DNA from 3 places in the Nocardioides sp. P5_E3 genome. Region 2 is predicted to be linked to each of the others. Evidence: predicted binding sites of a transcription regulator. Region 2 holds the regulator's gene; each other region holds the start of a gene.

Evidence for each region. Region 2 encodes HrcA, which represses chaperone genes, less so after heat shock. Its sites were predicted from a motif close to TTGGCACTCGNNNNNNNCGAGTGCCAA; they were not measured.
Region 1: the regulator HrcA is predicted to act here: its motif matches at 1,356-1,382, upstream of groES (co-chaperone GroES).
Region 3: the regulator HrcA is predicted to act here: its motif matches at 2,541-2,567, upstream of groL (chaperonin GroEL).

What each region holds. Positions count from the first base shown of each region.
Region 1 covers NZ_JBFUMR010000019.1:8,231-17,985, forward strand. Annotated here, with positions in the region: gene ACXJKB_RS13275 (glycoside hydrolase family 3 N-terminal domain-containing protein) at 1-116, shown strand, start outside; gene ACXJKB_RS13280 (class I SAM-dependent methyltransferase) at 137-1,327, opposite strand; gene groES (co-chaperone GroES) at 1,517-1,810, shown strand; gene groL (chaperonin GroEL) at 1,917-3,536, shown strand; gene ACXJKB_RS13295 (hypothetical protein) at 3,611-5,167, opposite strand; gene guaB (IMP dehydrogenase) at 5,214-6,716, shown strand; gene ACXJKB_RS13305 (DVUA0089 family protein) at 6,849-8,843, shown strand; gene ACXJKB_RS13310 (CHAP domain-containing protein) at 8,916-9,755, opposite strand, start outside.
Region 2 covers NZ_JBFUMR010000024.1:46,928-56,682, reverse strand. Annotated here, with positions in the region: gene ACXJKB_RS15815 (aminoglycoside phosphotransferase family protein) at 1-795, shown strand, start outside; gene ACXJKB_RS15810 (AMP-dependent synthetase/ligase) at 945-2,765, shown strand; gene hemW (radical SAM family heme chaperone HemW) at 2,841-4,058, shown strand; gene ACXJKB_RS15800 (DUF3097 domain-containing protein) at 4,072-4,920, opposite strand; gene ACXJKB_RS15795 (hypothetical protein) at 5,019-5,408, opposite strand; gene ACXJKB_RS15790 (MBL fold metallo-hydrolase) at 5,475-6,338, opposite strand; gene hrcA (heat-inducible transcriptional repressor HrcA) at 6,423-7,445, shown strand; gene dnaJ (molecular chaperone DnaJ) at 7,442-8,611, shown strand; gene ACXJKB_RS15775 (16S rRNA (uracil(1498)-N(3))-methyltransferase) at 8,618-9,358, shown strand; gene ACXJKB_RS15770 (GerMN domain-containing protein) at 9,369-9,755, opposite strand, start outside.
Region 3 covers NZ_JBFUMR010000005.1:173,364-183,118, reverse strand. Annotated here, with positions in the region: partial or broken gene ACXJKB_RS04820 (collagen-like triple helix repeat-containing protein) at 1-557, opposite strand, end outside; gene groL (chaperonin GroEL) at 750-2,378, opposite strand; gene ACXJKB_RS04810 (pilus assembly protein TadG-related protein) at 2,617-4,203, opposite strand; gene ACXJKB_RS04805 (TadE family protein) at 4,203-4,631, opposite strand; gene ACXJKB_RS04800 (ATP-grasp domain-containing protein) at 4,832-5,698, opposite strand; gene ACXJKB_RS04795 (hypothetical protein) at 5,695-6,552, opposite strand; gene ACXJKB_RS04790 (SGNH/GDSL hydrolase family protein) at 6,562-7,401, opposite strand; gene ACXJKB_RS04785 (DUF2157 domain-containing protein) at 7,526-8,764, shown strand; gene ACXJKB_RS04780 (GDYXXLXY domain-containing protein) at 8,761-9,258, shown strand; gene ACXJKB_RS04775 (MoaD/ThiS family protein) at 9,278-9,553, opposite strand; gene thrC (threonine synthase) at 9,571-9,755, opposite strand, start outside.

The sequences.
Region 1 (9,755 bases), on a different contig from region 2:
CCTACGGCGACACGCCCGCCGCGATGCAGGTGCTGGTCGAGGTGCTGACCGGTCAGGCGCCGGCACCGGGCCGGCTGCCGGTCGACGTCCCGGGCGTGGGACGACCCGGCTGCTGACCGCGCGCTCGCAAGCGCCGTCAGAAGGGGTCGACGAGCAGGGCCGTCCCCTGACCGGAGACCCGGGTGAGCACCAGGGTGGCCTCGTTGTCCCCGCGCAGGGCCAGCCGCTTGCGGAGCTCGTCGGGGACGACCTGCACCCCGCGCTTCTTGATCGTGAGCCGGCCGATCCCGCGCTCGTGCAGGGCCGCGCGCAGCTGCTTCTCGCGGTAGGGCAGGTGCTCGACGACGCGGTAGCCGCGCGCGAACGGCGTACGGAACGAGGCGTCGCTGGTGACGTAGGCGATGTGCGGGTCGACCAGCCCGCCACCGACGCCGGCGGCGACCGCGGTGACCAGACCGGCACGGATCACGGCACCGTCGGGCTCGTAGAGGTAGGCGCCGACGGCGCGGACGTCGGTCCCGGGCTCCCCGTCTGCGGGGGAGTCCTCGTCGGTGAGCGTGGCCAGCCCGTGCTCGCCGATCACGGTCGCGCGGCGGTCGGTGGTGGCGAGTGTCGGCGACCAGAGCACCGCCTCCTTGACCTCGCCGCCGTCGCTGACCCACTCCGCCTCGACGCCCGACGGCACCAGGTCGTGGTCGATGCCGGGGGCGACCTTCACCAGCGAGCGGTGGGTCAGGAGGTCCAGCACCCACGGCCACGGGGGCGTCCACCCCTCGACGTCGAACACCCGGCCCCGGCCGCCACGACGAGCCGGGTCGGCGAAGGCGACGTCGAAGGCGGCCGCGCCTATCGTGGTGGCGTCGCCCACCTGCACCGCACCGGCGAGGCCGAGCGCCTCGAGGTTGGCGCGGGCCATCGCCACCCGCACGGGGTCGAGGTCGACCCCGCCCACGACGAGCCCGGCCCGCGCGAAGGCGAGGAGGTCGCCGCCGATGCCGCAGCCGAGGTCGATGACGCTGCCGCCGGGGATCGCGGCGGCCACCCGTGCCGCCCGGTGGTCGGCGACGCGCGCTCGTGTCGACTGCTCGAGCGCGTCGGGGGTGAAGAACATCAGGTGCGCCGCCTCGCCGAACTTCGCCACGGCCTTCGCGCGCAGCTGCGCCTGCGTGGTGGCCGCGGCGGCCTTCTCGGCGTCGGGCTCGAGACGTCGTACGACGGCAGCGACCCGCACCGGGTCGCCCGCGTGCTCCGCCCAGGCCCGGGTGGCGTCGACCAGCAGACGGGCTCCCTCGGCTGTCCGCAGCCAGTCCAGCGTCTCGATCTGCATGCCGTCATCCTGTCAGCGGCGACTCCGGCTAGCACTCGATTGGGCAGAGTGCTAGCGTCTGCTCTGGCACTCTCACCCCGAGAATGCCAACGCTCGCGAGCCTGGCACGACCCCCGCGACGGCGTGCCGCCGGACCGCGAGCCCACGTCCTGAAGATCTCTTGTTTGAGAAAGTGGAGGTTGATCCGAAGTGTCGGTCAACATCAAGCCCCTCGAGGACCGCATCGTCGTCCAGACGCTCGAAGCCGAGCAGACCACCGCCTCCGGCCTGGTCATCCCGGACACCGCCAAGGAGAAGCCCCAGGAGGGCGAGGTCGTGGCGATCGGTCCCGGTCGCATCGACGACAACGGCAACCGAGTCCCGCTCGACGTCGCCGTGGGTGACAAGGTCATCTACAGCAAGTACGGCGGTACCGAGGTCAAGTACTCCGGCCAGGAGTACCTGATCCTCTCGGCGCGCGACATCCTCGCCGTCGTCTCCTGATCTCCTCTTCGCCCGGAACGTCATGGCCGCCGGTCGCTCCTGCGACCTCCGGCCATGACGTCCGGGCGAAACCCTTTCACCCCGAACCTTTCCTAGGAGCACTTCGATGCCCAAGATCCTGGAGTTCGACGAGAACGCCCGCCGCGCCCTCGAGCGCGGCGTGGACGCCCTCGCCAACGCCGTCAAGGTGACGCTCGGCCCCAAGGGCCGCTACGTCGTCCTCGACAAGAAGTGGGGCGCCCCCACGATCACCAACGACGGGGTGACCGTCGCTCGCGAGATCGAGCTCGACGACCCGTTCGAGAACCTCGGTGCCCAGCTCACCAAGGAGGTGGCCACCAAGACCAACGACGTCGCTGGTGACGGCACCACCACCGCCACCGTCCTGGCCCAGGCCATGGTCCACGAGGGCCTGCGCGCCGTCGCGGCCGGCGCCAACCCGATGGGTCTCAAGCGCGGCATGGACGCAGCGGCCGAGGCCGTCGGCGACGCCCTGCGCGAGGCGGCCCGCGAGGTCGAGTCCCGCGAGGACATGGCGTCCGTCGCCACGATCTCCAGCCGCGACAGCCACATCGGCGACCTGCTCGCCGAGGCCTTCGACAAGGTCGGCAAGGACGGCGTGATCACGGTCGAGGAGTCCAACACCATGGGCACCGAGCTCGAGTTCACCGAGGGCATGCAGTTCGACAAGGGCTACATCTCGGCCTACTTCGTCACCGACCCGGAGTCGATGGAGGCCGTCCTCGACGACGCCTACATCCTTCTCCACCAGGGCAAGATCTCCTCGATCCAGGAGCTGCTCCCGGTCCTCGAGAAGGTCATCGGGACCGGCAAGCCGCTCTTCATCCTCGCCGAGGACGTCGACGGCGAGGCGCTCTCGACCCTGGTCGTCAACAAGATCCGCGGCACCTTCAACGTCGCCGCCGTGAAGGCTCCTGCCTTCGGCGACCGCCGCAAGGCGATGATGCAGGACATCGCGACCCTGACCGGTGGGCAGGTCGTCGCCCCCGAGGTCGGCCTCAAGCTCGACCAGGTGGGCCTCGAGGTCCTGGGCCAGGCGCGTCGTGTGGTCATCACCAAGGACCACACCACGATCGTCGAGGGTGCGGGCGACAGCTCGGCCGTCGAGGGCCGCGTCAACCAGATCAAGGCCGAGATCGAGAACACCGACTCCGACTGGGACCGCGAGAAGCTCCAGGAGCGCCTCGCCAAGCTCGCCGGCGGTGTGTGCGTGATCAAGGTCGGCGCCGCCACCGAGGTGGAGCTCAAGGAGAAGAAGCACCGCATCGAGGACGCCGTCTCCGCGACGCGCGCCGCGATCGAGGAGGGCATCGTCGCCGGCGGTGGCTCCGCGCTCATCCACGCCGTGTCGGTGCTCGAGGACAACCTCGGCCTCACCGGTGACGAGGCTGCCGGTGTCCGCGTGGTCCGCAAGGCGGCCGACGAGCCGCTGCGCTGGATCGCCGAGAACGGTGGCGTCAACGGCTACGTGGTGACCTCCAAGGTCCGCGAGCTCGGCGTCGGAAACGGCTACAACGCCGCCACCGGCGAGTACGGCGACCTGGTCGCCCAGGGCGTCCTCGACCCGGTCAAGGTGACCCGCTCGGCGCTGGTCAACGCGACCTCGATCGCCGCGATGCTGCTCACGACGGAGACCCTCATCGTGGACAAGCCCGAGGAGGAGGAGCCGGCCGCCGCCGGTCACGGTCACGGCCACGGCCACTGATCGATCCCGCTCCCAGCAGCACCCGCCGGCCCGGCAGACGACGTCTGCCGGGCCGGCGGCATCTCCGACCGCCCTCAGCGTCCCCAGATCGTCCGGAAGGGCGTCGAGCAGTCGACGTCGACCTCGACCGGGTCGACGGTGTTGAGGTGGTAGATCCGGTAGCGGCCGCACGCGGTCTGCACGAACGCGTACTTGCGGATCAGCGAGCTCTGGATCGCGGTGGTGCCGAGCTCGCTCCACGTGTTGATGAAGGTCGCCTCGACGAACCACGTCGGCGGGTTGCTCCCGGTCAGCACCTCCTCCAGGTCGTCCAGGCCCGGGTCGAGGGTGCGCATCGGCAGCGACCAGAGATACGGGTACGGCGACTGGGCGCCGGTGGCCCACTGGATGTCGGCGCGCCCGCCGTAGACCAGCACCCGGTCGCCGGGCCAGGCGGCGGCCGCGATCGCCTCCCCGGTGCGTACCTCCACGGGGACCCGGCCCGCCACCCACGCACCCGTCCAGCCGACCATCGCGACGATGCTCGAGACCACCACGAGACCCACCGCGACCGGGGTGACCCGGTGCCGGACGCGGTCGAGGTGGTCGTGCGCCACGAGCGCGGCGAGGGCGAGCGCGAGGCCGGGGAGCGGCACGAAGAGGTACGGCGACCAGAAGCTGCCGCTGAGTGCGACGCCGAGCAGGTCGAGGCCGAGCATCACGGCGATCGCGACCACCGGCACGGGGTCGTGCCGCAGGAGGCTGCGGAGCCGGACCGCGAAGAGCGCGACGACGAGGAGCATGCCGGTGCCGACGAAGATCAGCAGCAGCACCGAGATCCGGCTCGTCGCGCCCTCCGACTCCTGCGTGGCGATGACGTGGCTCGCGTCGGAGCGGAAGGTGACGACGTCGTACCACAGCGTCTGCAGGCGTACGCCGGCCCCGATCGCCCAGGCGACGACGACCGCCACCGGGATGGCGGCCCCGGCGGCGGCGGCCCCGGCGCAGCGGAGCGCGTCGCGCCGGCTCACCTGCCGCGCGACCAGCGACCCGGCGATCAGGACGGCGCCGAAGACGAGGCCGCCGACGATGCTCTGCTTCATCCCCACCGCGAGCATCGCCAGCAGGCCGGCGAGGAACGCGTCGGGCGGTGAGACCCGGCGCACCGCCCGCAGCGCCAGCCAGCACGAGGCCATCACGAGCGGGATGCCGAAGAGCTCGCCCTTGGCGGCGACCGGGTCGATCTCGGCGTTGCTGACCAGGGCGGCCGTCGCCACCGCCACCCAGCCGGCCAGGCGGCGCACCGCGGCCGGGTCGAGCACGCCGGCGCGGACCACCACCTCGCGGGCCGCCGCGGCCGCGGCCAGCACCAGCAACGAGCACGCGAGCGCGCCGACCAGCCGGTGGGCGTACGGCCCTCCGATCCTGTCGGTGGCCTGAACCAGCCACAGGATCGGCGGCGGCCGGTCGACCCAGTAGCGCCCGTAGAGCGAGTCGGGCTCGGGCTGCCAGGCGCGGGCGACCATGAGGAACCCCGCCTCGTCGGGCCGCAGCGGCCACAGCAGGGACGGGAAGCGCGCGAGGAAGGCCACGACCGCCGCCGCCCAGACCATGCGGCCCGCGCCCGACCGGTCGCCCCCCACCGTCCCCACCCTGACACTGTCCCAGAGCGCTCCGAACCGCCCGTAGAATGGCGGCGTGGAGATCCCGGAGAAGTTCGCTGCGCTCGGCCTCACCTACGACGACGTGCTCCTGCTGCCGGGGGAGTCCGACCTCGCGCCCAGCGACATCGACACCACCACCCGCCTCACGCGTGAGATCTCGATCCGGGTGCCGCTGATCAGCGCGGCGATGGACACCGTCACCGAGGCGCGGATGGCGATCGCGATGGCCCGCGAGGGCGGCATCGGCGTCCTGCACCGCAACCTGTCCATCGAGGACCAGGCCCGCCAGGTCGACCTGGTCAAGCGGACGCAGACGGGCATCATCTCCAACCCGGTCACCATCGGTCCCGACGCGACGCTCGAGGAGCTCGACCGGATCTGCGGCGAGTACCGCGTCTCCGGCCTCCCGGTCGTCGACCTCGACAACCACCTCCTCGGCATCATCACGAACCGCGACCTGCGCTTCACGCCGGTGGCGGAGTGGGCGACCACCAAGGTCGACGAGGTGATGACCCGCGAGGGCCTCATCACCGGCCACGACGGGATCTCGCGCGACGAGGCCACCACCCTCCTGCGCGCGCACAAGCGCGAGCGGCTGCCGCTCGTCGACGGCGAGGGCCGGCTGAGCGGCCTGATCACCGTCAAGGACTTCGTCAAGGGCGAGCAGTTCCCGCACGCGTCCTACGACGACGACGGCCGGCTGCTGGTCGGTGCCGCCATCGGCTACTTCGGCGACGCCTGGGAGCGGGCCACCACCCTGGTCGAGGCCGGCGTCGACGTGCTCGTGGCCGACACCGCCCACGGCCACGTCCACCTCCTCCTCGACATGGTGCGCCGCCTGAAGTCCGACCCGGCCACCAAGCACGTGCAGGTCATCGGCGGCAACGTCGCCACCCGCGAGGGCGCCCAGGCGTTCGTCGACGCCGGCGCCGACGCGGTCAAGGTCGGCGTCGGGCCGGGCTCGATCTGCACCACCCGCGTCGTCACCGGCGTGGGCGTGCCGCAGGTCACCGCCGTCTACGAGGCGTCCCTGGCCACCAGGCCGGCTGGTGTCCCGCTGATCGCCGACGGCGGCATGAAGCACTCCGGCGAGATCGCCAAGGCGCTCGTCGCCGGCGCCGACGCCGTGATGGTGGGCTCGATGCTCGCCGGCTGCGAGGAGTCGCCGGGCGACGTCGTCTTCGTCAACGGCAAGCAGTTCAAGTCCTACCGCGGCATGGGGTCGCTCGGCGCGATGAGCAGCCGCGGCAAGAAGTCGTACTCCAAGGACCGCTACTTCCAGGCCGAGGTCGCCAGCGACGACAAGATCGTGCCGGAGGGCATCGAGGGCCAGGTCGCCTACCGCGGGCCGCTCTCCGCGGTCGCCCACCAGCTCGTCGGCGGTCTCAACCAGTCGATGTTCTACGTCGGCGCCCGCACCATCCCGGAGCTGCAGGACAAGGGCCGGTTCGTCCGCATCACCTCGGCCTCGCTCAAGGAGAGCCACCCCCACGGCGTGCAGATGACGGTCGAGGCGCCCAACTACAGCGGTTCCTGATCGCGACCTAAGTAGCGTTCCCGCGCGGCCCGGCAGGGCCTACGTTGGCTGGAGTCAGGGGATCGGGCCCCGCGACGACCTTTCATCGGCACGCTGTGCTCGATCCCGGTTTCTCTCGGGAGGAGCGCTTCAGTGCGCAGAAAGTATCTGGTCGCCACCGGCTCAGCCGGTCTGCTGGCCATCGTCACCCCAGCCCTGTCCGTCGCCGCACCAGCCGGTGACGACGCCGTCACGCCGGCCCAGCAGGAGGCCCTCGACCTGGGCATCCAGGTGGCCCCCAAGGAGTCCGACGCCGCCGCCCTGACGGCTCGGACCAACCCCAACCCCTACCTCGCCAACCTGCCGGACATCCACGACGCCAACTACTTCGCGTGGAACAAGCAGATGCACGAGCAGGCGGCGCGCCGCGCCGACTCGGCCAAGCTCGCGTCCAACCGCCGCGCGGCCTTCGGCACGAACGGCCGGGGTGTCAACGCCCGCGGCGTGCTCACGCCGTTCGTCCACGACGAGGAGGAGCCCGACGGGACCCGGGGGTCCAACGACTCGCACGTGGACGCCGAGCCGATCCCGGGTTTCGGCACGGCCGCGAGCCGCATGCCCGCCGTCCGCATCCTGGGTGAGCTCGCCGCGCCGGTCGGGGCGCCGCGCACGCTGGCCACCACCGAGGACCAGGGCTCGATCCCGCTGGCCACCCCGACCGGCATCGCCGGCGGAGCGACGGTGACGAACTCCGTGCTGGGCGACGGGCCGCACGGTCCGGTCGCGTCCGGCGGCGACGGCACCAACGACTTCGACTTCTACTCCGTGGACGTCGCGGCCGGCGAGACGCTGACGGCCGACACCGAGGGCAGCGCTGCCGGCACCGACACGATCCTGGTCGTCTGGGACGCCGCGGGCGAGCCGCTGGCCGCCGACGACGACAGCGGGACGGGCGTGCTGAGCTCGCTTGCCTTCACGCCCGAGGCGCCCGGCACCTACTACGTGATGGTCGGCGGCTACGCCTTCGACCCGCTGCCGGCCGACCCGTTCGACTCCGGCAGCGGTGCCGGCGGGGCCGACACCGGCGCCTACCGCGTCTCCATCGCGAGCCACACCCTCGACACCGACTACTACTCCGTGCGGCTGCGCCCCGGTGACGTCGTCGGGGCCGGCGCGGAGGGCTCGGCGACCGGGCTCACGGTGCGGACCCCGTCCGGCGAGCAGCGCGTGGGTGGGATCGGCACCGACGCCTCCTCCCTCTACCCGCCCACGTCGCCGCTCATCGGTGGCGGCAACACGGCCATCGCCTACGTCGCCGAGGAGGCCGGCTGGTACTCCGTCGAGGTCACCGGCGGCAGCGGCGCGTACGACGTGACGGTCGAGGGCTACCGGCCGGGCACGCAGGGCGATCGCGGGCGCCGGCAGACCGTGCTGCTCGACTTCGCCCCCGGTCGGGTGAACACCGGCACCTGGGGCGGTCCCGGCCAGCGCAACGTCTCGCCGTTCGCCGCGTTCGTGCCCCAGTGGGGCATCGCCCGCACCGAGGCCCGCCGGATGGAGAACCGCATCCTCAACCAGGTGCGGCGCAACCTGCAGGCCGAGATCGCCGGCACCAACCCGGCGGTCACCGTCGACGTCCTCAACGCCCGCGACAACCAGGAGCTGATCGGGCAGGAGAACGTCTCGCGGATCTACGTCGCCGGCACGATCGCCGAGACCGGCATCAGCACCATCGGCATCGCGCAGTACATCGACCCGGGCAACTTCGGCCACCAGGACGAGGCGATCGTGCTGCTCGACGTGCTCAGCGCACCGGCCGGGCCGGCGTCGTCGCTCAACACCTACATCAACGCGAGCAGCGACAGGATCGCGTTCGTCACCGCGGCGGTGGCCAACGTGACGGCCCACGAGGTCGGCCACACGATCGGCAGCTACCACACCGACAACGCCGACGAGATCCACAACATGATGGACTCCGGCGGCGCCAACTTCGGGCAGAACCTCTACGGGGTCGGCCCGGACAACGTGGGCGGCACGGCTGACGACGAGAACATCGAGTTCCAGACGGACACCTACGCGCCGGTCGAGGGCTTCACCGGCCTCGAGGACACCGAGAACGTGACCTCCTGGGCCTACGCGGGGCGCTGACCCGCAGCAGTCCCACCCGCGACGCGGTCGTCCCTCCGGGGGCGGCCGCGTCGTACGTCGACGGCGAAGCGGTCAGGGCCGGAAGCCGGGTCGCGCGGGACGGAGGTCCTCGACCCGCGCTGCAGCCGGTCGGGCGAGCAGGCGCGAGCCGGTGCGCGCGACGACGAGCTCGGCACCGCGGCGGGTCACCAGCCCGGGGGAGCGGGTGAGGTCGCGCCCCGCGCCGACGCGTCGGGCCGGCCGCCCGGGCACGGTGCTGGTGACGACGACGACGCCGGTGCGGTCGGTGGCGGCCACGTGCAGGCCGCCGGCGACCTCCCCGACAGCGGGGGAGGCGTACGGCGACCACTCGCCGGCGAGTGCCGTCGGACGGCTCCATCGACGACCGTCGAGCGTGCGTACGCCGAGGCGCCCGGAAGCGCTGACCTGGTGCAGCCGGGTCGTGCCGTCGTCGGCGGTGGTGAGGGCGGGCGTCGAGGTGAGCGACGCGGCCGGTCCGGGGAGTCGCAGCAGGCGCCCGCGCTCGAGGGACTGCGCGTAGGTCGCTCCGCGGGACCCGACGGCCACCAGCCACGTGGAACCGGTGGCGTCGTTGCCGAGCACGGGTGCGCTGTGGGTCGACCAGGACGCCGGCCGGCCGACCCGGTCCGGGTGGGTCCACCGTCCCGCGCGGGTCAGGCGCCGGGTGACCAGCGTGCCCTCCGCGGAGACCGTCGCGAGCACCGGTCGCCGGGTGCGCGACTGGGCGAGCGCCGGGCTCGCAGTCGGGGCCGAGGTGCCGACGGCGCGCAGGGCCAGCCGCCCGCGGCGCGTCGTACCGACCATGACCCGGCCGTCGCGCGAGGTGGCGGCCACCCAGGGGCGGCCGTGGTCGTCGAGGCTCAACGCGGGTGCCACCACCGGGCTGAAGGC
Region 2 (9,755 bases):
CACGGCTTCTGCTCGCTGGTGCTCCCGGTCGTGGACGCCGACGGCGCGGCCGGTGCGCTGAAGGTCGGCTTCGACGGCGACGACGAGTCGCTCCACGAAGGCCTCGCCCTGCAGCACTGGGGCGGCAGGGGCGCCGTACGGCTCCAGCGGGCCGACCCGCGACGACGCGCGCTGCTGCTGGACTGGCTGCCCGGGCCCGACCTCGGCGACTCCTGGGACGTCGAGGCCTGCGAGGTGGTCGGCGAGCTCTACGGCCGGCTCCACATCCCGGCGATGCCGCAGCTGGCCGGCGTCTCGTCGTACGTCGAGCGGTGGCTCCGCGAGCTCGGCGAGCTGGGCCGCGACCTCCCCGTCCCGCGCCGCTACGTCGAGCAGGCCCTGTCGCTCGGCCCCGACCTGCTCGCCGACGAGGTGGCGAGGGTCGTCGTGCACGGCGATCTCCACTACGCCAACGTGATGGCCGACGACGCGGGGGAGTGGCTGGCCATCGACCCCAAGCCGATGGCCGGCGACCCGCACTACGAGCCGGCGCCGATGCTCTGGAACCGGATGGACGAGCTCAGCGGTCCGGGAGCGGTCGGATCGGTGCGCGACGGCCTGCGCCGGCGGTTCCACGCGCTGGTCGACACCGCCGGCCTCGACGAGGCGCGCGCCCGCGACTGGGTGGTCGTGCGGATGGTGCTCAACGCGGGGTGGGCGGTGCAGGACGCACAGCGCGCCGGTCGTCGCCTGACGGCGGAGGAGCAGGACTGGATCACCCGCTGCATCGCCGTCACCAAGGCCGTCCAGGACTGACCAAAGTCGGAAAGTCGCCCGTTTGACGGGACACTCGCCGCGTTTGCTACCGCTGGGTAAACCCCGTGATCTAGGTTACAGGCCAAGTCAGCAGCAAGCCCCGCTGTGTGGTGCCGTCGCGCCACGCTCCACGAATGAGTAGGTAACAGATGCCGACCACCATCGACACGGCCTTCCTCGACACCATGCCGCCCAACGTCGCCGTCCAGTTCTTCGACCGCGTCACCGCGACCCCCGACGCCGAGGCCTTCCGTTTTCCCCGTGGCGAGGCGTGGGAGTCCGTCACCTGGAAGCAGGCCGGCGACAAGGTCGAGGCGCTCGCCGCAGGCCTGATCGCGCTGGGCGTCGAGCCCGAGCAGCGCGTCGGCATCGCCTCCGGCACGCGCTACGAGTGGATCCTCGCGGACCTCGCGGTCATGTGCGCCGCCGGCGCCACCACCACGGTCTACCCGAGCACCAACGCCGAGGACACCGTCTACATCCTGGGTGACTCCGAGAGCCGCGTCGTCTTCGCCGAGGACGACGAGCAGGTCGCCAAGCTCACCGCGCACCGCTCCGAGCTGCCCCACGTCACGAAGGTCATCACCTTCGAGGGCGCGTCCGACGGCGACTGGGTGATCTCCCTGGAGGACCTCGCCGCGCTGGGTGCGGAGCGGCTGGCCGAGCAGCCCGACGTGGTGCGTACGACGTCGCAGGCGATCCGTCCCGACCAGCTGGCCACCCTCATCTACACCTCCGGCACCACCGGCCGCCCCAAGGGCGTGCGGCTGCGCCACTCCTCGTGGGTCTACGAGGGCGAGGCGATCCGCGCGCAGGGCATCCTCGGCCCCGACGACCTCGAGTTCCGCTGGCTGCCGATGGCCCACTCCTTCGGCAAGGTGCTGATGTCCACCCAGATGGCCTGCGGCTTCGCCGCGGCGATCGACGGCCGCGTCGAGAAGATCGTCGACAACCTGGGCGTGGTGAAGCCGACGTTCATGGGTGCCGCCCCGCGCATCTTCGAGAAGGCGCACGGGCGCATCGTCACCATGCAGGCCGCCGAGGGCGGGGCCAAGGAGAAGATCTTCAAGAAGGCGTTCGAGGTCGGCCTGGAGGTCGAGCGACGCAAGCGCGAGGGGCAGTCGGTGCCGCTGACCCTCAAGGTCCAGCACGGCCTCTTCGACCGGCTCGTCTTCTCCAAGATCCGCGACCGCTTCGGTGGAAACGTCCGCTTCTTCATCTCCGGTGCCGCGGCGCTCAACCGCGACATCGCGGAGTGGTTCGGCGTCGCCGGAATCAAGATCCTCGAGGGCTACGGCCTCACCGAGACCTCGGCGGGCTCGTTCGTCAACCACCCCGACCGCAACAAGTTCGGCACCGTGGGACCGGTCTTCCCCGGCAGCGAGGTCAAGCTCGGCGACAACGACGAGATCATGATCAAGGGTCCGGGCGTGATGGACGGCTACCACAACCTGCCCGAGGAGACGGCCAAGACCCTGACCTCCGACGGCTGGCTGCACACCGGCGACAAGGGCGCCGTCGACGAGGACGGCCACCTGGTCATCACGGGCCGCATCAAGGAGCTCTTCAAGACCTCCGGCGGCAAGTACATCGCCCCGCCGGCGATCGAGTCGAAGTTCAAGGCCGTGTGCCCCTACGCCAGCCAGTTCATGGTCTTCGGCGACGAGCGCAACTACTGCGTCGCGCTCGTCACCCTCGACCCCGACGCGATGGCGGGCTGGGCCGAGGAGAACGGCATGGGCGGCAAGTCCTACACCGAGATCGTGCAGTCCGACGAGGTGCAGAAGATGGTCGGCGGCTACGTCGACGAGCTCAACAGCCACCTCAACCGCTGGGAGACCATCAAGAAGTGGAAGCTCCTCGACCACGACCTGACGGTCGAGTCGGGCGAGCTGACCCCCTCGATGAAGGTCAAGCGCAACGTCGTGCAGGAGAACAACCAGGCGCTCATCGACCAGATGTACGCCTAGGGCTGACCATGGACGGGTGCCGGTGGGAGACCACTGGCACCCGTTCGCACGTCCGGCACGTGGTTGGATACCGGCGTGTCCCCCGCCCAGCCCGACGGTGACGTCGCCCCCGAGGACGGTCTGCTCCCCGACGAGGCGTGGGCCCAGTTCGGCAGCAAGCCCTTCGGCCTCTACGTCCACGTGCCGTTCTGCTCGGTGCGGTGCGGCTACTGCGACTTCAACACCTACACCGCCCAGGAGCTCGGCGACGAGGTCGGCGCCAGCCGGTCGTCGTACGCCGAGGCGGCGATCCGCGAGATCCGCTTCGCGCGCCAGGTGCTCGGCCACCGCGACGTCCCCATCGAGACGATCTTCTTCGGCGGTGGCACCCCCACGCTGCTGAAGGCCGCGGACCTCGGAGCCATCGTGGCCAGCGCCGCGGCGGAGTTCGGGCTCGTCGACGACGTCGAGATCACGACCGAGGCCAACCCCGACAGCGTCGCCGCCTGGGACCTCGAGGAGCTGCGCACCGCCGGCTTCAACCGGATCAGCTTCGGCATGCAGTCCGCGGTCGACCACGTGCTGCGCACGCTCGACCGCACCCACGACCCGATGCGCGTGCCCGCGGTCGTCGACTGGGCCCGGCAGGCCGGCTTCGACGACGTCAGCCTCGACCTGATCTACGGCACGCCGGGGGAGTCGCTGGCCGACTGGGAGACCTCGGTCGACGTCGCGTTGGGCTGCCGCCCCGACCACGTCTCCGCCTACTCGCTCATCGTCGAGGACGGCACCGCGATGGGCCGCCAGGTCAAGCGCGGCGAGCTGCCGATGCCCGACGAGGACGACCTGGCCGACAAGTACCACCTCGTCGACGAGAAGCTCTCCGCCGCCGGGATGAGCTGGTACGAGGTGTCCAACTGGGCCACGTCGCCCGACCACTGGTGCCGCCACAACCTGCTCTACTGGACCGGCGGGCACTGGTGGGGCGTCGGCCCCGGTGCGCACTCCCACGTCGGCGGGGTGCGCTGGTGGAACGTCAAGCACCCGGCGGCGTACGCCCAGCGGCTCGCCAGCGGCGTCTCACCCGCCCTGGCACGCGAGGTCCTCGGCTACCACGACCAGCGGGTCGAGCGGATCCTGCTGGAGATCCGGCTCGTCGAGGGGCTCCCGGTGACCGCCCTCGAGGCCACCGGCCGCTCCCACGTCGCCCGCCTCGTCGCCGACGGACTCGTCGAGCTCGCCACCGAGCGCCTCGTGCTCACCCAGCGCGGCCGGCTCCTCGCCGACGCGATCGTGCGCGACCTGGTCGACTGAACCAGCGCGCCCGTCAGGGCGCGGTGGTGAAGTCAATGAGCTCCTCGACCCGGCCGAGGAGGGCGGGCTCGAGGTCGGCGAAGGAGCTCACCCGGCCGAGGATGTGCTTCCAGGCGCGGGCGATGTCGGCCTGGTCGCGGTGCGGCCAGCCGAGCTGCTGGCAGGTGCCGGTCTTCCAGTCGATCCCGCGGGGGACGGAGGGCCACGCGGGGATGCCGAGCCGGTCGGGCTTGACCGCCTGCCAGATGTCGATGAACGGGTGGCCGACGACCAGGACGTGCTTGCCGATGGGGGAGCGGGCGATGCCCTGGGCGATGCGCGCCTCCTTCGACCCGGTGACCAGGTGGTCGACCAGGACGCCGACGCGGCGCTGCGGGCCGGGCTTGAAGTCGCGCAGGTGCTCGGCGAGGTCGTCGACGCCGCCGAGGTACTCGACGACCACGCCCTCGATCCGCAGGTCGTCGCCCCAGACCTTCTCGACGAGCTCGGCGTCGTGCCGGCCCTCGACGAAGATGCGGCTGGCGCGCGCGACGCGGGCTCGCGCGTTGGGCACCGCGACCGAGCCGGACGCCGTACGCGTGGGGGCTGCGGGGGCACCCGTCCGCACGGGACGGGTGAGGATCACCGGCCTGCCCTCGAGGAGGAAGCCGGGGCCGAGCGGGAACGTGCGCCGCTTGCCGCGCCGGTCCTCCAGCGTGAGCGTGTCGATGTCGCGGTCGACGGCGACGACCTCGCCGCACCAGTCGGTGGTGACCTCCTCGACGACCATCCCGATCTCGGTCGGCACCTCGGTGGCGCGGCCGTTCTTCGGGACACGCCAGTCGCCGGAGAGGACGTCGGTTCCGTAGCGATCCTGGGGCACCGCTCCACGTTAGGCGCCCGTCGGCCCGCCGGCCGGGTGGCTCGCCGTGCGTCGCGGATCACACCCGGTGCGGCGGGAGCCGGGGGACTGTCGGGGACTCAGCCCCCGGCGATGCCGCTGCCCTCGGCACCGTCGCCGCTGTTGGCGTCGGAGCCCTTGTCGGAGCCCTCGTCGGAGTCGCCGGACTGGGTGGGCGCCTGGCTGGCGCCGTCGTCGTTGCCCAGGTCCTCCTGGGTGGCGTCCATCTCGAGCTCTTCACGGCTCTTGGTGTCCTCGGCGTCGGGGTCGAGGGGCTCGGCCAGCGGGTTGTCCTCGCCGGGCTGCAGGTCGTCGGGCAGCTGGTCGTCGGAGATGCCGCCCAGGGTGGCGCCGTCGGGCGAGGTGGTGCCGCCGGAGTGGTCGGAGTCGGCAGGACTGGTGCCGCTGCCCGCCTTGGGCGTGTCGGTCGACTCCGTGTTGTCGGTCTGGGACTCGCTGTTCTCGGTCATGCCACCAGTCCTACTGGGCCGACCACCGCGAGAACAGCCCCCGGAGGGTGTGGGCCGGTCGGGCGGCTAGATGAGGGGGAGCCGCTTCTGGCTGCGGGGCAGGTGCTCGTAGCCCAGCCGGACGGCGCTCCCGAGCCGCTCGCGCTCCCACGGCCACTCGCCGGCGGCGAGGGCCTCGGACTGCGGCACCCCGCGCGAGGCGAGGTCGCGGATGGTCTCGGCGATGACGCCGAGCTCGGTGCGCTGGTCCTGGACGAACTCCTTGTCGACGACCTTCCCGTGCCCCGGCACGACGACCGTGGAGTCGGTCATCAGGCCGAGGACCAGGTCGAGGGTCAGCGGCCACTCCAGCGGCCACGAGTCGTCGCCGATGAACGGGGGGTCGGACTCCTCGACCAGGTCGCCGCCCAGCAGCACGTCGGCGTCCGGCACGCGTACGACGAGGTCGCCTGCCGTGTGCCCACGCCCGGGGTGGATGAGCTCGACGGCCCGGTCGCCCAGGTCGAGCTGGACGGCGGAGGAGAAGGTGCGCGTGGGCAGGCGGAGGGTGGTCGCGAGGATCTCGTCGCGGCGCGGGTTGAGGGTGTCCTGCCCGTACTGCTCGAAGGTGTGCGCCGACGACACCTCCATGTGCTCGGCCGCCCAGTCGGTCGCGTGGATCGGCAGGTCGCCGAACTGCTCGACCATCGTCGCGTTGCCGAAGTGGTGGTCCCAGTGCTCGTGCGTGTTGACCAGCCCGGTCAGCGGACCCGCGCCGAGGCGGCGTACGTCGTCGGCGACGATCCGCGCCTCGGCGGCCGACCCGTGCGTGTCGACCATCAGCAGGCCGTCGGACCCGCCGATCAGCGTGATGTTGACGTGCATCCAGTCGTAGTGCGCGACCCACACGCGCGGGGCGACCTCGGTGAACCGAGGGGTGTCGTCGGGCATGACCGCGAGCCTACGGACTGCTAGTAGTCTTGGCACTCCGGGCGAACGAGTGCCAGAAACGCGAACGTGCAGAGGAGTGGCTCGATGGTCGACGACCGCAAGCTCGACGTGCTCCGCGCGATCGTGGAGGACTACGTCGCGACGGAGGAGCCGGTCGGCTCCAAGGCGCTCGTCGAGCGGCACGGACTGGGCGTCTCACCGGCGACGGTCCGCAACGACATGGCCGCGCTCGAGGACGAGGGCTACATCCACCAGCCCCACACCAGTGCGGGGCGCGTCCCCACCGACAAGGGCTACCGGCTCTTCGTCGACAAGCTCGCCACGCTCAAGCCGATGAGCGCGGCGGAGCGCCGGGCGATCGCGACGCTGCTCGACGGGGCGGTCGACCTCGACGACGTCGTGCAGCGCTCGGTCCGGCTGCTCAGCCAGCTCACCCGCCAGGTCGCGATCGTGCAGTACCCGTCGCTCTCGCGCTCGACGGTCCGCCACATCGAGCTGGTGTCGCTCACCCCGACCCGGGTGATGCTGATCCTCATCCTCAGCACCGGTCGGGTCGAGCAGCGCCTCGTCGAGCTCGACGCACCCGTGGTCGACAGCGACCTCGCCGAGCTGCGGGTCGCGGTCAACCAGGCCAGCGTCGGCGTGCAGATCGCTGCGGCCGCCGTCGCGCTCTGCGACCTGCCCGACGGCGTACGCCCCGAGCAGGTCGACTCGGCCCGCGCGATCGTGGGCGTGCTCACCGAGGCGATGTCCGACCACCGCAGCGACGAGCGCGTCGCAGTCGGCGGCACCGCCAACCTCGCCCGCTACGGCGACTTCGACACCGCCGTCCGACCACTGCTCGAGGCGCTGGAGGAGCACGTCGTGCTGCTCAAGCTGCTGGGGGAGTCGGGGACCGATGCGCTGATGGTGCGCATCGGCCACGAAGGCCCCTACTCCGAGCTCGCGGCCACGAGCGTCGTGGCCACCGGCTACGGCCCGCAGGAGTTCCACCTCGGCTCCCTGGGCGTCGTCGGCCCCACCCGCATGGACTACCCCGGATCCATGGCAGCCGTGCGCGCGGTCGCGCGCTACGTCTCCCGGATCCTCGATGAAGGAAACCAGTGACACAGGACCCCTACGAGATCCTCGGCGTCTCGCGTGACGCGAGCGCCGACGACGTCAAGAAGGCCTACCGCAAGCTTGCGCGGCAGCTCCACCCCGACGTCAACCCCGACCCGGAGACGCAGGAGCGGTTCAAGGACGTCTCGCGCGCCTACGAGGTGCTGAGCGACCCCGGCAAGCGCGCGGCCTACGACCGCGGCGGCGACGCCTTCAGCCAGGGCTTCGGCGGTGCCGGTCAGGGCTTCAGCTTCACCGACATCATGGACGCGTTCTTCGGTGGCGGTGCCGCCGGCGGCGCGCAGACCCGTGGCCCGCGGTCGCGCGCCCGGCGCGGCCAGGACGCGCTGATCCGGCTCGACGTCGAGCTCGCGGAGGCCGGCTTCGGCGTCACCCGCGACCTCAAGGTCGACACGGCGCTGCGCTGCGAGGCGTGCGAGGGCCAGGGCACCGCGCCCGGCACCTCGCCGACCACCTGCGAGACCTGCCACGGCCAGGGCGAGGTCGCCGTGGTCCAGCGCTCGTTCCTCGGCGAGATCCGCACGCTCCGCCCGTGCGCGGCCTGCCGCGGCTACGGCTCGATCATCCCGGACCCCTGCCGTGAGTGCTCGGGCGACGGCCGCGTGCGCTCGCGCCGCACCCTGACGGTCAAGATCCCCGCCGGCGTCGATCACGGCACCCGCGTCCAGCTCACCGGCCAGGGCGAGGTCGGCCCCGGCGGCGGCCCGGCCGGCGACCTCTACGTCGAGATCCACGTCGAGCCGCACCCCACCTTCACCCGCCACGGCAACGACCTCCACACCACGATCTCGCTGCCGATGTCGGCGGCCGCCCTCGGCACCCAGCTCACGCTTCCGCTGCTCGAGGCCGACCTGCCCGCCTCGTCCGACGAGTCCTCGGAGACCGTGACGACCTACGACCTCGACATCCGCCCCGGCACCCAGTCGGGCAGCGAGCAGGTGGTCCGCGGCTTCGGCGTGCCGAGCCTGCGCGGCGGTCGCGGCGACCTCGTCGTCAGCATCGCCGTGGAGACCCCCACCCGGCTCGACCCCCGCCAGGAGGAGCTGCTGCGCGAGCTCGCGGCGATCCGTGGCGAGGAGCAGCCCGACGGCAAGAACGAGGCGCCGCACAAGTCGATGTTCGGTCGGCTCCGCGACGCCTTCCAGGGCTGAGCCCGGGTGTCGCTCCCGGTCCACCTCGTCGAGTCCCTGGACGGGTCGGCGCCCGGCACGCTCGTCGAGGTGACCGGAGACGAGGCGCACCACGCGGTCGCCGTACGCCGCCTCCGCGAGGGTGAGCAGGTCGTCCTCACCGACGGCCGGGGCACCTCGGCCACGGGGTCGGTCGCGTCGACGGGCAAGCGGGTCTTCTCCGTCACGGTCGAGTCCGTCGCGCAGGAGCCCCGACCGGAGCCGGCCATCACCGTCGTGCAGGCGCTGCCCAAGGGGGAGCGCGGCGAGCTGGCGGTCGAGGTCCTCACCGAGGTCGGCGTCGACCGCATCGTGCCGTGGGCGGCGTCGCGCTCGGTGGCTGTCTGGAAGGGCGAGCGAGCGACGAAGTCGCACGCGAAGTGGCAGGCCACCGCCCGAGAGGCGGCCAAGCAGTCGCGCCGCTCGTGGCTGCCCACCGTCACCCCGCTGGCCTCCACGGCCGACCTCGCGGCCCTCGTCGCGGAGGCCGACCTCGCGCTGGTGCTGCACGAGGACGCCACCTTGCCCCTGGGTGCGCTGGTGGTCCCCGAAGCGGGCCGGATCGTGCTCGTGGTGGGACCGGAGGGCGGCATCAGCCCCGACGAGCTGGCGGTGCTGGCCGACGCCGGCGCGCACGTCGTACGTCTCGGTGCCGAGGTGCTGCGCACCTCCACCGCCGGGGTGGTGGCCGTCGCCGCGGTGCTGGCCCGCACGTCGCGCTGGGCCTGACACGCCGGGGCTAGTCGACGACCGTGATCCGCCGGGTGTCGGAGTCGGTGGTGCCGTCGGAGTTCTCGACCGTCGCGATCACGTCGTACTCACCGGGCTGGACGTCGTCGCTGCTCAGGCCCAAGCTGAAGGAGCCGGCGGGATCGCTCGTCTGGTTGAGAGTGAAGCTCGCGGGTCCCAGAACCACAGCGGTGCCCTCCCTGCGCTGCACTCGCACCGTGACGAGGTCGTCGGCGCTGGTGGCACGGCCGCTGACCCAGACGGTGCCATCCGCGCGCTTTTTCTGGCCCTCGGAGGGCTCGGTCAGCGACACGGGGGCGAGCACGTCGAGGTCCGGGGAGCCCGTCAGCGGTGCCGTCGTCGGCACGCCGAGGACCGTGTCTGTCACCTGCTGCTC
Region 3 (9,755 bases), on a different contig from region 2:
CCGGTGTCGCCGCGGTCGCCCTTGGCGCCGGCATCGCCCTTCTCGCCCTGCGCTCCGGTAGCACCGGTCTCGCCCTTGGCGCCGGTCGCACCGGCCGCGCCGGTGTCGCCCTTCGCACCGGTCGCACCGGTCGCGCCGGTGTCGCCCTTCGCGCCGGTTGCGCCTGACACGCCCTGCGGGCCGACGGCGCCGGGGGCACCGGTGGCGCCCATGATGTTGACGCGGAGCTCCCAGCCGCGCGGCGTGTTCTTGTACGCGTCGCCAGTGGCGGTGTCGAGGTACCAGCTGTTGGTGGAGCCGTCCTTGGCGGCCGGGGCACCCACGCCGGAGTTCCAGCTCGTGCGGAGGCTCTCGACCGCCGCGGTGCTCAGCTGTCGCTTGCCGAGCGAGCGGTCGGCGATGTCGGCACCGGTGATGGACTTGTCCTTGATGTCCTTGCCGGTGATCAGGGCGCCGGCCGTGGCGCCGCCGACGCCGGCCGACACCACCAGGGCACCGGCGACGAGGATGGCGGAGACGGTGCGGCCCTTCGGGCGCGAGGACGTGAGCGAACGCAAGATGGTGACCCCCAAGAGTCGAGTGGCACCCCCTCGATGGCGGCGCGGCTCCCGGAGCCTAGGTACCGCAGCCGCCCGCGTCCGGCGATCGGCACATTCACCCCTGCGGGTGTGACAGACGCCACAAGGCCCCCGCCGGAGGCGGGGGCCTTGTAGATGGTGCTGGTGGAGCGGGTGGTTCCGATCAGACGATCAGAAGTCCATGCCGCCCATGCCGCCCATGTCGCCGCCGGGCATGGCCGGCGCCTTCTCGGGCTTGTCGGCCACGACGGCCTCGGTGGTGAGGAACAGCGCGGCGATCGACGCGGCGTTCTGCAGCGCCGAGCGGGTGACCTTGGCCGGGTCGATGATGCCCTCGGCGATCATGTCGACGTAGTCACCGGTGGCGGCGTTGAGGCCGTGGCCCGCCTCCAGGTTGGCGACCTTCTCAGCCACGACGCCACCCTCGAGACCGGCGTTGATGGCGATCTGCTTGAGCGGGGCCGAGGTCGCGACGCGAACGATGTTGGCGCCGGTCGCCTCGTCACCCGACAGGTCGAGCTTGTCGAACGCGGTGGCAGCAGCCTGGACGAGCGCCACGCCGCCGCCGGCGACGATGCCCTCCTCGACCGCAGCCTTGGCGTTGCGGACGGCGTCCTCGATGCGGTGCTTGCGCTCCTTGAGCTCGACCTCGGTGGCCGCGCCGACCTTGATGACGGCCACGCCGCCGGCCAGCTTGGCGAGGCGCTCCTGGAGCTTCTCGCGGTCGTAGTCGGAGTCCGACTTCTCGATCTCGGCGCGGATCTGGTTGACCCGGCCCTCGATCTGGCCCTGGTCGCCGGCACCCTCGACGATGGTGGTCTCGTCCTTGGTGATGACGACCTTGCGGGCCTGGCCGAGCAGCTCGATGCCGGCCGACTCGAGCTTGAGGCCGACCTCCTCGGAGATGACCTGGCCGCCGGTGAGGATCGCGATGTCCTGCAGCATGGCCTTGCGGCGGTCACCGAAGCCCGGCGCCTTGACGGCGACGGAGCGGAAGGTGCCCTTGATCTTGTTGACGACCAGGGTCGACAGCGCCTCGCCGTCGACGTCCTCGGCGATGATCAGCAGCGGCTTGCCGGACTGCATGACCTTCTCCAGCAGCGGCAGCAGGTCCTTGACCGTCGACACCTTGGAGTTGGCGATGAGGACGTAGGGGTCCTCCAGCACGGCCTCCATGCGCTCGAGGTCGGTGGCGAAGTAGGCCGAGATGTAGCCCTTGTCGAACCGCATGCCCTCGGTCAGCTCGAGGTCCAGCCCGAAGGTGTTGGACTCCTCGACGGTGATGACGCCTTCCTTGCCGACCTTGTCCATCGCCTCGGCGATGATCTCGCCGACGGTGGTGTCAGCGGCGGAGATCGACGCGGTGGAGGCGATCTGCTCCTTGGTCTCGACGTCCTTGGCCATGGCGAGCAGCTGCTCGGACACGGCGGCGACGGCGGCCTCGATGCCGCGCTTGAGACCCATCGGGTTGGCGCCGGCCGCGACGTTGCGCAGGCCCTCGCGGACCATGGCCTGGGCCAGGACAGTGGCCGTCGTCGTGCCGTCACCGGCGACGTCGTCGGTCTTCTTGGCGACCTCCTTGACCAGCTCGGCGCCGATCTTCTCGTAGGGGTCCTCCAGCTCGATCTCCTTGGCGATCGAGACACCGTCGTTGGTGATCGTGGGGGCGCCCCACTTCTTCTCCAGGACGACGTTGCGGCCCTTGGGGCCGAGGGTGACCTTGACCGCGTCGGCGAGGGTGTTCATACCCCGCTCGAGGCCGCGGCGGGCCTCCTCGTTGAAAGCAATCAGCTTGGCCATATCGCGTGCGATTCCTATCGACGTGAGTCTGTGTGTCGACTCCAGGCGGGCTGCCCGCGACGGACGATCCCGCTCGGCCGGCGATCCATTCCCGCCGGCGTCGGAGACCTCAGCGTCACCTGGGTCGTTGTCACTCTCGTGTGGAGAGTGCCAGTCTCATGTTTAGCACTCGACCCCGGAGAGTGCAAACGGGTCCCGTCCTTGGCGGCACGGGACCCGTGCACCGCGGCGCTGTCGCTCAGTTGGGAAGCTTGACCAGCCGGACGCCCTTGCTGACCTGATTGAGTGCTGTGCGGAAAAGGTCCGCCAACTCAGACCCGCTGGCCGCACAGAAGAAGAAGTCACCGTCCGCATTTTCGGCAGTAACCGCGCTCGAACCGCTGCAGCTGTTCGCCGTGCTCGCCGCGCCGGTGCCCGGGTGGGGAGAGGCCGCCGCCGCGAGGACGTCACGCACGTTCTTCGAGGAGCCGGACGTCGACCCTGTCTTGCCACCGAAGTTGTTCCACCTGTTGCACTTCGCCGAGACCACTTCACCGAAGCCGATGGTGATTACCACGATCTTCTGCGCCTTGGCACTCGCGGCGACCTTGAGCAATTGTTCGCACGCGACATTCCCATCAGGGTGGCGCAGCTCCGCGCCGGCCGTCAGCACATTGGTCTGCGCATCGGTGCCCGACGCAACGAACTCGTTAGGCGCCCCGTCGGTCTCGAGGATCAGCACCTTCGTGACGTCGTCGTCCCCCGGACGCGGGTAGCTCGCGCTGAGGGTGCCCAAGTTGCTACCGCTCAGGTTGAGGAGCTTGCGCGCCCCCTCCTTGAGCGGGGCCGCCAGGTGCGTGCCGTACTCCGCGAGAGAAGAACTGGTGATGCAGTTGATGGTCTTGTAGACCGGATCGGTGCTCTTGCCGACTCGAGCCCCGGGAGCTCCGGTGACGTAGTCCCGACTGAAGTCGCTGGGTATCCACTTGTGGCTGGTGTTCTCCAGGTCGGCGGCCGTCCATGCCGGAGTGACCTTGTAGTTGGAGGACCCACTCGACGTCTTGCCCGGCGGCAGCGGCCGACGGTTGCTGGGGCAGGCTGACGTGGGGGCACTCTTGTCGATGGTCCCGATGGACAGGAAGTGCATCGTCGGATCCATGGTGAGCATCATGTTCTTGACGGCGCTGACCATGCTCCCGCGGTCGCTGTCCGAGAGGCTCGCGGTCCTGTCGGCCAGGACCACGACGTCCATCGGGTTTGGGGTTTCGGCCCCGCACGACCCCTTGCAGGCCGCAGACGCGACAGAACCGGTCGATCCCTTGGGTTCGCCGAACGCGATGTTGGCGAAACCGAACGGCACGTCCTTCTGAGCGACGACCTCCACCGTGTTGCAGTTGGTGGTGGAGCTCGGCGCGCAGGGGATCTTGCAGATGACTCCGTTGCAGCGCAGGTCCGGGTACTTCGACGTTGTGTACGGTCCCGTCCCCGGGTAGCAGGTGCTCGGGATCTGGCTAGTCTTGACAGCTGGAGGGGTGGTGCCGGTCGACGCCACGACGCACCAGAGCCGGATCTTCGGGTTCTGCTGGGTGAAGTCCCACTCCAGGTCCGGATCGTTGGCGAAGGCGATGCTGCGCGCGGCGGCGATGGCCGAGGCACCATCACCTGGCATGGCGTAGGCCCCGGCGTGCGCTGCCGCATCGACGGCGTCGTGCAGCTTCTGCCGCTGCATCGCCAACGTGGCGATGTCGATCGCGATGGCAGCGGCCCCGAAGATGACCAGCGACAGGAACACGGTCATGAGGGCGACGGCACCGTCCTCGCCGCGGCGCCGCGGCGACCGGCGCATCACTCGATCCTCATGTAGTTGGTCTTGACGAGGTGGAGGTTCTCTCCGCCGTCGACCATGTCTCCCACGGGCGTGATCCAGGTGTGGGTGAAGTCCACCTTCACCGCGGCGATCCCGCCGCTCTCCTGCCCGGCGTTCCAGCTCGTGCAGTTGGTCGTAGCGTCTTTCTTCTTGCAGCTGACGGTGATCGTGTAGCTGCCGCCGAGGTCGGACATCCCGTGCGTCACGGCCGCCCGGATCTCGGCCTCGCTGGCGCCGAGGCTCGCCTCACGCACGCCCTCGCGAGCCGCGTTGTTCACGATGGTGTAGCGGTTGATGGCGAACCCGAAGTCGATGATGCCGAAGAGGACGACGAGCAGGATCGGCACGATCAGTGCGAACTCCACCGCCGCCGCACCGCGATCCTCGCGTGGGCGTGAAAAGGGCATGACTATTTCCTCCCGCAGGTGCGACGCGCGAGAACGCTCCCGACGCCGCGAAGGTTGTGACGGTGATCCGGCACGGATGACGGATCACCGGCCCTGCCCGCACCCCCCAGCGCAGGCAAGACAAGGGCAACCTAACTTGAGGGGGGCATGTCCCACCCCCCGGACCGAGATTTGTTTGCCGACCTGTCTAGACAGGCGGGTCAGCCCCGGCGGGCGGCCCTCGCAGCGAGCAGGTCGGCGAACGGTTCCGCGTTGGCCGGCGACACGTCGAGGTAGAGGCCCGGCTCGATCAGCTCGAGCTCGCTCACCACCCACTGGCCGTCCCAGCGCAGCAGGTCGACGCGGAGGTAGTCCATCGGCCGGCCGAAGCGCTCGGCCATCGCGTCGTACGCGCTCATCACCAGGTCGCCGACGTCACCGGTCTCGACGGCGCGCACCCGGCCACCGAACTCCTCGTTGACGCGTACGTCGCCCTCGCCGGGCAGCTTGTCGAAGCGCTGGCCGAGCCGCCCGTCGAGGACGTAGACCGACGCCTCGCCGTGGGTGCGGATCGACTCCACGAGCGGCTGGACGACCCACGGCCCGTCGACCTCGGGGTAGTCGGCGTGACTGCGGACGGGCCGCCCCAGACGGGGGTCGTCGGGGTCGGTCACCACGAGGAGGCCCGCTCCCCCGGCGCCGACGCGGGGCTTGACGACCGCGGAGCCGAAGCGGCGCACCGCGTCGGCCAGGCCGGCCCGGTCGTCGGCGAGCAGCGTCGGCACCGCCGGCAGGTCGCCGAGCTCGGTGAGGTAGCGCTTGTCGTGGTTCCAGGCGAAGACGTCGGCGCCGTTGAGCAGGCGGGCCTGGTCGAGCGACGTCGCCCAGGCGAGGAACTCCCCGTGGCGGGTGACGTAGTCCCAGGTGGACCGCACCGCGACGAGGTCGGCGGCGGACCAGTCGACGGACGGGTCGTCCCAGCGGGCCCAGGCGAAGTCGGTGCCGCGGGCGTGGAGGACCGCGTCGAGGGCGCCCGCGCCGGGCTCCCCCTGCGGCAGGTCACCGCTGGTGGCGAGCAGGACGCTCATGCGTCGTCGGAGCCGTCGGAGCCGTCGGGCAGCTCGGAGGCGCCGTAGAGCTCGTGCGCGACGTTGTCGCGGTTGGTGCCCTCCCGGTTGTCGCCCTTCTCGATGATCACGAGGTTGTGGTAGCAGTGCACGGCCCGCACCCACTGGTCGGTGTAGGTCGGCTCGTAGCCCTCGAGGAGGAACTCCTCGTGGTTGAGGCCGTCGACGAGGTCCTTGACCAGGTCCATCGACGTGCCCGGAGCGCGGGGGTCGAGCTGCCCGCCCCACGCCGGCCAGTAGGACGTCTGGGTGTCCTCGATGCAGTAGATGCCACCGTCGGGCATCAGCGGGAACAGGATCCGGAACGACTCGCGCACGTGGGCCGGGATGTGGCTGCCGTCGTCGATGACCACCAACGGCGCGCCCTGCTCGTCGATGATGCGCTGGAGGATCTCGGGGTCGGTCTGGTCACCGAGGTAGGTGTGGATGTGCCCCCGCGTGAGCCACGACTTGTCCTCGATGTCGAGCCCGACGATGCGCGCCTTGGGGAAGAACCAGCGCCACATCTTCATCGAGGCACCGCTCTTGCGACGCTTCTTGTAGCCGCCGATCCCGAGCTCGAGCAGCGTGAAGGACTCGCCGCGCAGGTGCTGGAGGTGGCGCTCGTAGTGGGGGGTGTACTTGTGGACGCCCCACTTGTCGGTGCGGAACTCGATGGCCAGCTCGGTCAGGTTGCTGGCCAGCAACCGACGGCGGCGCTCGACCTTCGGGTCGAGCGGCTCGGGCTCGACCGGTGCGGGCGATGCCTGCATCCGGCCGGCCTTCTTGGCAGCCTTCTTGACGGCCTGGCCGGCTCGTCGAGCAGTGGTGCGCACCCGGGAACCCTAGCCTGACCCACCCACGTCGGGTGCGTGGTGCCCGAACGGCACGTCGGCCACGACGCCGAGGGCCGCGAGCACCGACGGGAGCATCGCCTTCGCCGTGCGCTTGTAGCCGTGCGCGCTCGGGTGGAAGCGGTCGAGGCTGAACATCTCCTCGGGGTTGGTGATGAAGAAAGGACCCACCACGTGCGCCAGCGAGACCACCCGCGCGCCGCGCGCCAGGGCCGCCTCCCGCTGGGCCTCCGCCAGCTGCCGCGAGGCACGTGAGCCGAGAGCGCGCAGGGGCTGCGGCACCGGGCGGAGCGCGCCGAGGTCCGGGCAGGTGCCGACGACGACCTCCGTCCCGCGGGCCCGCAGGTCCTCGACGGCCTCGACCAGGTGGCGTACGGACTCGGCGACCGGCACCCGGTGGGTGACGTCGTTGCCACCGACCACGATGACGGCCACGTCCGGGCGATATCCCCGGGGCAGGGACGCGAGCTGGGAGGCGAGCATGCTGCTCTCCGAGCCGACCACCGCCGCCGTCCTGAGCCGCACCGAGCGACCGGCACTCGCAGCGATGCCACGCGCCAGTCGGCTGCCGAGGGTGTCCTTGGCCCTGTCCGCGCCCAGGCCCGCGGCGATGGAGTCGCCGAGCACCAGCAGGTCCACCGGCTCGCCGTGCTTCTTCTTGTAGTGGCGGTCGGCGTCCGGCGCCCGCTCCCCCAACGGCTTGCCGATCGCGCGCCGGGCCTGCGCCGCCTGTCGGTGCAACAGCTCGCGCGCGCCGTACGCCGTCCCTCCCGCCACGCCGCCGAGGACGGCCAGCGCGACGCCGGCCCGGGCCAGGTGTCTGCTCCGCACGCCCCCTGTGAACCAGACCCACCTGAACGCCTGCGCAACCCTGGGCATCCCGCCACCCAACGGCACCCCACATATGGGTCGATGTACTCAGGACAACCCGGCCGCACCGGGCCACGGTGGGGGCATGACCGACACCTCGTCACCGGCACCCGCCCTCGCGACCCGATCGGTCGCGCCGCAGCAGCTCGCCTGGCTGCGCCACGAGCTCGACGACTGGACCTCGGAGGGCCTCATCGGCGAGGAGCAGGCCACGCGCATCGCGGCGCGCTACCGCTCCGAGCACGACGCCCGCGTCAGCGTGGGGCGGGTCCTGCTCTACCTCGGCGGCGGCTTCGTCGGCGTCGGGCTGATCTGGCTGGTCGCCGCCAACCTCGACGAGCTCTCGCCCCTGGCACGCTTCGCGGCTGTGGCGGCCCTGTGGCTGGCCTTCCTCGTCGGCGGTGAGACGCTCGCGGCGCGCCACGCCTCGCCGCCCCTGGTCGGCGCCGCACGACTCCTCGCCGCACTCGGTGCCGGCGCCGTCATCTTCCAGGCCGCCCAGTCGCTGCAGGTCCCGGCGTACGAGCCGCGACTCATCGGCCTCTGGGCCGTCGGCGCGTTCATCCACGCCTACCTGACGCGGGCCCACCTGCCCTTCCTCGTCGGTGTCGTCACCGGCGTCACATGGTGGTTCATGCAGCCCCTGTGGGACGCCCAGGACGGGACCACGGTCGTCGTGCTGCTCGGCGCCGGCGCCGTCCTCGCCGCTGCACTCGCGGTGCTGCACGACGGGTGGATCGATGGGTTCGCCTGGACCTGGCGCACCCTCGCGGGCGGCATGGCGCTCGCGGCGCTCTTCGTCGCCGCGATCCCCGACACGGGCAGCGACGGCCTGACGTGGTCGACCTGGCTCGTGGTCGCGGTCGCCGTCGCGGCAGCTGCGACGGTCCTCGCCGGCGTCGTCCGCCGCGGCGCAGGCATCCTCGAGCCGCTGGGCGCCATCGCCGTGCTGCTGACCGCCACGTCGCTGAGCCTGTGGGCCACTGGAACCGACACGACCGCTGTCGACGGGGCCGACTGGGCGCACGCGGCGATCTCCGTCGTCGCCTACGTGCTGCTGGCCGTCGCCCTCGTCGCGCTCGGCACCGTGCGCGACCACCAGGCCCTGACCTGGATGGCGATGGTCGGCCTGGTCGTCTTCACGACCTTCCAGAGCTTCGCCGTCTTCGCACCCATCGTCACCGGCGCCTGGCTGTTCGTCGTGCTCGGCACCGTCTTCCTCGGCACCGGTTTCCTGTTCGACCGGGCCCGCCGGGAGCTGGTGCAGGCCCTCGACCCCGCCGACACCGCCACCGACACCGCATCGAAGGGAACCGACCGATGAAGATCGTCCTGACCACCGCGGTCGTCGCCACCAGCCAGCTCGCGCTCGTCGGCCTGGCCGTCGCACCGCAGCTCTCCGCCAGGATCGCCGGCGACACCTACCTGGTGCGGGTGGCACCGGTCGACCCGATCGACCCGTTCCGCGGCGCGTACGTCGCCCTCGACTACCCCGACCTGCGCCACGACAGGTCCCAGTCGCTCGTCGAGCCCGGGCTCGGTTCGCTGGACGACGGGGAGTCCGGCGACGTCTACATCACGCTGGTCGAGACGGACGGCGTCTGGATCGGCGAAGCGTGGTCGCGCACGCGGCCCGACGACGGCCCCTACCTCGCCTGCGACGACCGGTCGTGGCAGGTCCGGTGCGGCATCGAGAGCTGGTTCCTCCCGCAGGACGACGCCCAGGAGGCCGAGCACCTGCTGCGCGACGGCGCGGTCGCCGAGCTGCGGGTCGACGACCACGGCAACGCCGCCGTGGTCGACGTACGCGCTCGATGACCGGCACGGTCGCCGGGGCTCAGCCCCCGGCGACCGCCGGGATCACCGAGATCTGCACGCCGTCGGGCGTGGCGGTCTCCAGCTCGTCGAGGAAACGCACGTCGTCGTTGCCGACGTAGACGTTGACGAAGCGGCGCAGCTTGCCCGCCTCGTCGAGGATGCGGCCCTTGATGCCGGAGTAGCGGGCGTCGAGGTCGTCGAGCACGGCCGCGAGCGTGTCGCCCTCGGCGCTGACCTCGGACTCACCACCGGTGTAGGTGCGCAGGATGGTCGGGATCCGGACGGAGACTGCCATGGCTCGTTCCTTCGTGCTCAGAGGATGTCCGCCGCCACGAAGGCGTCGTAGGACGGGGCGATGGTGGCGGCCGGACCGACGCGGTCGGACACCGCGTCCAGCGTCTTGAGGCCGTGGCCGGTGTTGATGACGACCGTCTCCAGGGAGGTGTCGAGCTGACCGGACTCGACGAGCTTCTTCAGCACGCCGACGGTGGTGCCGC